DNA from 4 places in the Rhodococcoides navarretei genome. Region 1 is predicted to be linked to each of the others. Evidence: predicted binding sites of a transcription regulator. Region 1 holds the regulator's gene; each other region holds the start of a gene.
The links. Region 1 encodes LexA, which represses DNA repair genes until DNA is damaged. Its sites were predicted from a motif close to CGAACANNTGTTCG; they were not measured.

Region 1 (2,201 bases):
CCCCTCGTCCATCTCACGCGAGTCGACCACGCGCGAGTCGGGGTGCCTGCAGAACGGGCAATGCATGGGGGAGCCTCCGTCGTATCCAACGCTCCGACGACGAGCACGCGCATCGGAGCAGTCAGTCGAGGATACTCAGTGCTGCTGGGCACGATGGGGCCGGTGGTCATCTGCCCGTTGTGTACTCGACGACCGCTCCGTCGTGTACTTCGACCACACCGGCCGGCCCCACGCCTGCGTCGGGTGCAGCGGCCCGTAGGTTCGCGATGCCGATCAGGCCGCCCGCGACGACCACAACCGCCAACATCCACAGCACGAGCGATCGCATTCGGACCGGCTGACCGGCGAAGTGCGCCGAGGTCTCGTCGAACTCGCGATCGGCGGCCTCACGATCGGTGACGTCGGTCCAGGTCGGCTCCAGAACCGGTAGGCACGGAGTCGTCAGCGCACCGCGCATCTCGATGGAACTCCGCAGCGCGGGACGAGCACGGCGACGACGCTCGACGACAGCGGACCGGGTACGGACACCTGCGGTGGTGGGGCGATCGGTGGTGATGGTCATCGGAACCTCGTCTTCGCTCGGTGGATCGATTGTTCGATCAGGCGTTCGATGGACGCTTGTTCGAAGTTCTATCACGAGGCTCCGACAAAGTCTGTAGAAAACGCGACACGAGTCGAACAGATGTTTGATTCAACAGCTGATACACGCTAGATTCGTGCCAGAAACCACACGCCACACGAGTCGACACCATCAACTCCAGTCCGCGCAGACCTACCACGCAGACCGGATCCAGAACACCAGCAGGAGGCCGACAGCATGAAGGACGAGACCTCGACGAGGTCGACCACGCGTTCCACGAAGACCGCAGCGGGAAAGCCGGCCGCAGAGCCGACATCCAAGGCCATGGAGGTCGGTACCGACATCAGTGCTGGGCTGACCGAGCGGCAGCGGAAGGTGCTCGAGGTCATTCGCGCCTCGGTCACCGAGCGCGGGTATCCACCGAGCATTCGAGAGATCGGTGACGCGGTCGGCCTCACGTCGACCTCGTCCGTCGCCCACCAACTCCGGACGCTCGAACGCAAGGGCTTCCTCAGGCGCGACGCCAACCGGCCCCGCGCCGTCGACGTCCGTGGCCTCGACGAGGTGCAGGCCGACCAGGCTGCCGCCGCGGTCGACGGTTCGCCTGCGTCCGAGGAACAGGATCGGTTGCCGACTCCGACGTTCGTTCCGGTACTGGGGCGGATCGCAGCAGGTGGCCCGATTCTGGCCGAGGAGGCCGTCGAGGACGTGTTCCCGCTCCCCCGCGAGCTGGTCGGTCAGGGTTCACTGTTTCTGCTCAAGGTGGTCGGCGAGTCGATGATCGACGCAGCCATCTGCGATGGCGACTGGGTGGTGGTTCGCCAGCAGTCCGTGGCCGACAACGGCGACATCGTGGCTGCGATGATCGACGGCGAGGCCACCGTCAAGACGTTCAAGCGGTCCAAGGGTGAGGTGTGGCTGCTGCCGCACAACCCGCTGTTCGAGCCGATTCCGGGCAACAACGCCGCGATCCTCGGCAAGGTCGTCACCGTGATGCGCAAGCTGTAGGGATCGTCACCGTGGTGACACGCGAAGGGCCGCAGCACACTGTGCTGCGGCCCTTCGCGTATCTCGGATCAGCGGATCACAGATTCAATCCGCGGCCGATGATCTCCTTCATGATTTCGGTGGTGCCGCCGTAGATGGTCTGCACACGAGAATCCATGTACGCCTTGGCGATCGGGTATTCCTTCATGTAACCGTAGCCGCCGTGCAGCTGCAGGCACCGGTCGATCAGCTTGACCTGATTCTCGGTGGTCCACCATTTCGCCATCGCGGCTTCTTGGACGGTCAACTTCTCTGCGTTGAGAAGTTCGATGAACTTGTCCACCATGATGCGGGTGGCAGTGGTTTCGGTGGCCAACTCCGCCAACACGAACCGAGTGTTCTGGAACTTACCGATCGACTTGCCGAAGGCCTTGCGGTCGCGGCAGTACTGGATCGTCATGTCCAGTGCCGATTCCATTGCCGCAGCGGCGACGACAGCGATCGACAGGCGTTCCTGAGGAAGGTTCTGCATGAGGTAGATGAACCCCATGCCTTCTTCACCGAGCAGGTTGGCGGCGGGCACGCGCACGTCGGTGAAGCTGAGTTCGGCCGTGTCCTGGGCCTTCATGCCGAT
Region 2 (2,201 bases), 2.2 Mb from region 1:
TGCAGATATGGGCGCGGACCCGTCGGACTCGTCGGACTCGTCGGACTCGTCGGCCTCACCGTTTTCCCCGACATCGCCAGTCTCGTCGACCTCATCTGCTGGTGCCGCTGGTGCCGGTGTCGAGGTGTCCACGGGTGCACGCGCAGGAGCAGGTGTAGGTGAATTGGCCGAGGTCGGTTCGGTCGAGGGATCTGCCTCCTCCCCCGAATCCGTAGCCGACCCCATTCCCTCAGCATCATCAGCAGCCGAATCCACGTCTGCGTCTGTGTCTGCGTTGGCGTTGGTACCTGCGCCTGCGCCTGCGTCCGCTTCCGCTACTGTTGCCGTCTCGGGTTCGGTTGCAGCCCTTGCGCTCTCGCCGTCCGAGCGTCGTTCCCATTCCCCGGTTTCCGGGTTCTGCGCAGCCAGTCCCAACTTCTCGGCGAGGGTGACTGCTTCGGTGAGCAGGATCTGCCACTGACTATTGCGGGCGAGTTCCTGCGCGAGATCCGGATCGATCGAACCATGACCGGCCAGATACGCGGGGTCGGCGAGCAGTCCGATGAGGGTGGCGATGTCGACGGTGATCATCGTCAACGGCACCCGGCGATCCGGCAATGCCGCATCTTTTTTCGGGCAGTCATCACGTTGGCACAGGCATGCCAACCGGGATTCGCCGTGCATGCGCGCCATGAACGCATCACACAGGCGATCTTGCTTTCCTCGGGGGTCTTTCGGGCAGAGCGTGTCGGCCATCTCCTCGAGCAGCTGCCAGGCCGCCGCCGCCTCGGGTGCGGTCAACTCCGCTCGAATCCGCGCCAACTCACCGGCCGGGCTGTAGGAAACATGGCGGAATCGTTTCGCGAACTCCCGTAGTGCTGCCGCTTCCTCCGGGGCGACCCGCAGAAGGATGTCCCAGATCTCCTTCTCCAACGGACCGGGCGAATTACGTTGCGCTGCTTCGACGATCTCGTCCTCGATGGACGTGATGATCCCGTCGGAGAGGTTGTCGAGGATCCGGCACACCATCCGCACTCGCGGCAGGTCGATCTCCCCGGCCTCGAATGCCTTCTTCACCAGAAGGAGCCGGGTGTGCAGGGCAACGCCGACGGACACATACGATTCGGCGACGGTGGCCGAGCAACCCAACGCGGTTGCCATTTCGGTGCGCCCGTATCGGCTGTAGTGCTTGTACTTGGTGTCGCGGGTGATCCAGCTCCGATGGACGTCGTAGCAGGCGGAGATTTTGCGGAACGCGTGACGATTTTCTGCCCGCGCAGCGGCAGTCAACGCCTCCAGCGACACGGTCGGTACTGCACCCATTTTTCACCCCCCGGTGACCCGAAACAGGAACGCATGTTCGAACTGGAAGAACAGTAACCCGAGCCACCGACAGAAACGGAGAACGCAGATTCGACGTAGCTGACCTGCCACTATCGGAGTGAATCGTTCTACACTCCACTTCATGACCGAGCCCGATTCCACAGCGGCCGAGCTGGCTGCGTTGCGCGCCCAGGCAAACGAAGGCAATCAGGATGCACTCGACCAGTTGGTCGAACTCGCAGGCTCTCGAAACGACCTCGACGAACTGCGCTCTCTCGCCGACGCAGGCAGTACCGACGCCATCGACATCCTGGTCGAACTGGCCGGCGAACGCGGCGATCGAGTGGAGCTGCAGAGGTTGGCCACCGCAGGCAGTCAGGACGCCGCGGACATCCTGGTGGAGATCGACAGCTAAGCGGGCCGCTCCCCCAGTTGCACGGTGAGTCGATGTGCCGCGTCGAGCAGCATCTTGCCCAGCTCCCGGCGTCGATCCTCGCGGAATCGCGTCTCGACTCCGGTCAGGCTCAGGGCCCACGCCGGCTTGTCGGCGCGATCGAACACGGCGGCACCGAGTCCCCAACTGCCCTCCACGAGCAGCGCCGGATTGACGGCGAATCCTGTGGTGCGGGTATGCGCTATCCGCCTGCGAATCTCCACGGCGGCGTGACTCTCTCCCCACTCCGGCACCAAATCTACGCCACCCAGATACTCGTCGACCTCCCGATCCGGTAGGTGCGCAAGAATGGCCAACCCAGCGGACGCCACTCCGAGCGGCAGCCGAATTCCCTCGTACAGAACGTGCGAGCGCAACGGAAAACTTCCCTCCACTCGAAGCAAGCACACCGTCTCCGCCCCACGCCGGGCCGACAGAAACGCACTCTCGCCGCTCTCGGTAGCCA
Region 3 (2,201 bases), 2.3 Mb from region 1:
GTCGACGCTCATGTCCCACCGCTTCTTGTCCGAGTCTCGCCGTCACACTAACTTGCCCTCGAGGACCCCATTTCATGCAGCCTGCCGCCAATTCGTGATCAGGACATCGGTCGCGTAGCTCAGGTCGAGACCTTCCCCACCCCAATTCGGCACGATGGCGTCGGGCGCGATGTCGCCGTACCGTCGCTTGATCTCGTCGGCGTCTCCGGACACCGCGGGAGCGTGGATGATCTCGGTTCCCGAGGGATGGCGGAACGAAAAGCGTTGATCACCACGGGCTTCGATGAAGAAGTACCCGTCGTGCAACGCTCGATGATGCTCGCCGCACAGCAGGACCAGGTTGTCGAGTGACGTCGCACCTCCCCGTGAGCGGTAGGTGACGTGGTGCGCATGCATGAAGCGGGTTCGGCCGCACCCCGGCACCGCGCAGCATCGGTCTCGAATGATCAACTGACGCATCTGCGTTCGGCTCGGTGCTTTCGCGGTCGAACTCCACCGCACCGTTTTTCCGAGTCGGCCGTGGCCGACGGTGCGCATGACCGCAGAACACAGCACCTGAGCCAACGTCTCGTCGTCCAACCCCGGACCGTCGTCGAAATGGGCATGATCGCATCCGGCTTCGGCGCTGTTGCCGATGTGGACCAACACTTCCGCGGCCGGTGAGACGACCGGTGAATCGACGGCGTCGCAGACCATCTCCGCCATCGCGATCATCGCCGGAACCGGATTGGGTGGCGCCGGGGCGGCCCGGTCACCCTGTGATTCGCTCTCGGTTCGGGTGCGCTCGTACTCCGCTCTGGTCAACGCAGCCAGGAATCGCTTGCCGTCCTCCGGGCGAAACCGCGCCGTGAGCAGCAAGGAGCCGTCCTCCTCGTCCCAGCGCCACCGCCCGACGCACGGATCGAGGTCGACGCCGTTGCCCCTGGTCGGACGCATTGCCTTCTTCAGGCCGCGACAGAGCCGTTCGATATGCGCGGCGGGTGCATCCAGCGCTTTCTGCAGCAGCGATGCCTCGTTCTCGGCCGTGGCCACCCGGGTCATGGCTCGTACCTTGGAGTACGAGATCGTGCCGCTCAGGTACGCCGAGGTGATCAGCGGCAGTTCTCGCATCGCTTTGGCCACCCGCACCTGCTCACGGGCCGTGTGCAGATCGACTCCCGCACGCCAGGACAACCAATGCGCACAGGACCGCACCTCCCAGGCCGCCCATCCGCGTCGAGCATCGAACTCACCCACCAGAATCAGATACTGCGCCGACGCCGCAGCGATCTGACCGGCCAGAGCACAGATTTCGGTCTCGATCTCTTTCATCTCGATTCGCCCCGCCTCGGATCGCGCCTCGGTCATGTCGATCATGAACGCCCCCATTCATCGAATGCATGTTCGACAAAGCGTAGAACGAGGCACCGACAAGAACTTCTCGACGAGGGTCCGACGCGTCCCCGCGGGGACGTATCGGCTTGCTTTCTCGCTGTTCGGCCCGATACTGACACCGGATGCTGGTTTCGAGCGAGCGAAGGGCGGTAGGCGCACGTGAGCGATGACCCGCCGGTATCGGAGCAGGCCACGAGACATCCGGCACTGCGTGGGCAGCGAATGCCCTACATGGCCGACGCACGCAACCCGCTCGCGCGCTTCCGCAGTCCGCTGCGCGGCACGTGGTTGACGTCATTGTTCGGTGCGGTACTCCTGGTGGCGCTGCCGATCATCATCGTGACGGGTCTGCTCTCGTACAGCGCGTACGGCCCGCAGTTCGGCCAGGCCAGGCCCGGTGCCGTGGGGTGGCTACGGTTGCCCTTCTTCGACTGGCCGACGAACCCTGCCTGGCTCTACCAACTCACGCAGGGCCTGCACGTCGGGCTCGGCCTGATCATCGTGCCGCTCGTCATCGCCAAACTCTGGTCGGTGATGCCCAAGCTCGTCGAACTACCACCGGTGCGGTCACCCGCACATGCGCTCGAACGTCTGTCTCTGCTGGCTCTCGTGGGCGGCCTGCTGTTCGAGATCGTCACCGGTGTTCTCAACATCCAGTACGACTACGTGTTCGGCTTCGATTTCTACGCCGCTCACTACTTCGGTGCCTGGGTGTTCATCTCCGGATTTCTCGTTCACCTCGGCCTCAAGGTTCCGCTGATGTGGCGCACCCTGAGATCCGAATCCCTGATGGACGTGTTGCGCGCCAGGAACGAAGCTCCGGACAA
Region 4 (2,201 bases), 2.1 Mb from region 1:
TCACGCTGGGCTGCGGCCGCGCGCGTGGACGCCGCCGCCTCGTCCCGTGCCTCACCGCTCTCGCCCTGCCCGCCAGCGGTACGACTGGCAGCAGGGCCGTCGGAGGAAGTGTCCTCGGAGGAGGTGTCTTCGGAGCCTGTGCCGCAACCGCATTCGAGGCCACCTCCGCAGTCGTCACCGCAGTGGCCACCTCCGCAGTCGCCGTCGCAGTCGCCGTCGCCGCAAGAGCCGTCACTGTCACATGGACCGTCGCCCCACAGTCCCGCATCATCTCGCCACCCGTGTTTCGGCTCCGGTAGCGGTGGTGTCTCGGTATCGGAGACCCCACCCGATACGGACGAATCCGGTTCGGCTGCTGCAGAATCGGGACGTGCACCGTCGCTCGCGCCTGGGGGGCTCTTGGTGTCCTCGCCGGAGGTCTCGTCGCTGTCGGTCTCTTCGTCGGTGATCGGTTGTCCGTCGGCAGGGTTGTACATGCCGGGTTTCGCGGCTTTGGAGAACAGGGCCTCGAGGTAAGCCCGCAACTCGGGGTCGACGCAGAATTTGCCTTCCGACATGCCGTCGGCACCTTGTTCGCCGAGGTAGAAGAAAGCATCGCGTCGCTTGCGTGGCTTGGGCTTACCGTCCTCGTCCTCGTCCTCGTCGTGATCGCCGTCGGGGTTGAGGATCGAATCCAGGTTCGCCACCAACGGCGCAAAATCGTCGGGCCGTCTGGTCGACGCGAAGCCCACCAACTGCTCCTCGGCGAGATCGCGGGTCTGCGGATCCACACTGGCAGGCAAGTGCTTGAAGAATTCGCGGATCATCTGCACGTGCTGGGCGTCGAGCAACCCGGCCCGCAATGCGTCGGCGGTATGCGGCAGCAACGGCGGCAGAACCTCGCCCGAGAGTGCGGTGCGATCCCCCAATTCGGCAGCCAGGCGTACTCGTGCGCCTGCTGTTCGTGGGGTGATCCGCAGCATCCATGCCACCGAGCACGGCACCGACCCCGGATACACATCGAGGCCGTGTTGAGCGATCAGCTCGTTGAGCCAGGAGTGCGAGTAGGCGGTCACCGATCGGGTGAGCGTTTCCATCCGTTGGATCACCGCACGCCGGTCGGCGTTCGTCCACGACACCGACGCCCGCCCGGCCAACTCCGCGACCGCGGACTCCACACGATCCACCAGCACCGAGAGTTCGGGATCGGACACCTCAGGGGCGGGCGGCACCGTCTCGATGCCGTCCACCCCTGATCCGCCGTCCCCCGAAAGCATGAACAGAATCTATCGCGACCCTCCGACAAGTTTTCGAACACACGTTCTTGCTCGCACTCAGCAGTCGAAACGGCCCGGTCGGAGCGCTGCACTATGTGGTGGATTACACATCGGCCACCAGTGTGACGTTATCGATTTTTGGTAACGACGAGTCGCGTAGATGCTGGTGGCGGCGTTCAATATCCCCCAAGGCGGACGTAACGACCACAGCAGCGTTGCTTGCATCGGTGACGAAAGCCACTGCTTGGCTGTCTCTCCGAGCTCGAGTGTCGAGCCGGTGTCCGATGTTGTGTGTTGACCCAGTGGGGATGATCGACATGAACGACGCATTTCGTTTCGCCGCTTCGGGCAGTTCACCGAAGGAACTGATCACGCGACTCCAGTTCGGTACGACGGATCTGTGGCCCGAGGATGTCGCCCTTCCGGCGCGTTGGCGCTACATGGCCGACCTTTTGGATTCCGATCGGGGCATGCTCGCCGAACTCGACGGTGCACTGTCGACACCGGTTGTGGACGCGCTCGTTGCGACGGCGGAACTGTGCAAGCAATCGGCCACCAGCTCTGTGCCCGCGGCCGATTGGCAGTACCTCCGGCGGGCGTTGGGGTGGCTCGAGCGTCGTAGTTCCGGTGTCGATCGCGCTCTCATCGCCGTGGCCGACGAGTTGGCGCTGATCGGGCTCGACGGAGTGGAACAGGATTTCTCGGTCGCGACCTGGCTGTGCATGGACGTGCTGGATCGGTTTGCCGCCACTGATCGAACAGTCGCGTATTGGATGCAACGCGTGGTCACCGACGCATCGAATACTGCTCAGCAGCAGCTTCATTCAGGTCCGGAAGGCAGCGAATGCGCTGAACTGTCGGTGGCCGTCTGACCGGTAAACGCGGCCTCTGCGTTCGAGTATCTTGGGACAGCTTTCGCTGCGCTGTGAACGGCGTCTCGGTCTG

Region 2: a site for LexA is predicted at 1,329-1,342, ahead of AABD04_RS03070 (HNH endonuclease signature motif containing protein). Genes of this name have one in related genera too.
Region 3: a site for LexA is predicted at 1,373-1,386, ahead of AABD04_RS24325 (HNH endonuclease signature motif containing protein). Genes of this name have one in related genera too.
Region 4: a site for LexA is predicted at 1,291-1,304, ahead of AABD04_RS03875 (HNH endonuclease signature motif containing protein). Genes of this name have one in related genera too.

Annotation. Positions count from the first base shown of each region.
Region 1 is NZ_JBBPCN010000001.1:2,847,185-2,849,385, forward strand. It holds gene nrdR (transcriptional regulator NrdR) at 1-66, opposite strand, end outside; gene AABD04_RS13350 (hypothetical protein) at 167-562, opposite strand; gene lexA (transcriptional repressor LexA) at 905-1,588, shown strand; gene AABD04_RS13360 (acyl-CoA dehydrogenase family protein) at 1,665-2,201, opposite strand, start outside.
Region 2 is NZ_JBBPCN010000001.1:626,306-628,506, reverse strand. It holds gene AABD04_RS03070 (HNH endonuclease signature motif containing protein) at 1-1,302, opposite strand, end outside; gene AABD04_RS03065 (hypothetical protein) at 1,445-1,717, shown strand; gene AABD04_RS03060 (IclR family transcriptional regulator) at 1,714-2,201, opposite strand, start outside.
Region 3 is NZ_JBBPCN010000001.1:5,145,325-5,147,525, forward strand. It holds gene AABD04_RS24320 (lipase family protein) at 1-12, opposite strand, end outside; gene AABD04_RS24325 (HNH endonuclease signature motif containing protein) at 73-1,356, opposite strand; gene AABD04_RS24330 (molybdopterin-dependent oxidoreductase) at 1,606-2,201, shown strand, end outside.
Region 4 is NZ_JBBPCN010000001.1:787,704-789,904, forward strand. It holds gene AABD04_RS03875 (HNH endonuclease signature motif containing protein) at 1-1,256, opposite strand, end outside; gene AABD04_RS03880 (hypothetical protein) at 1,574-2,128, shown strand.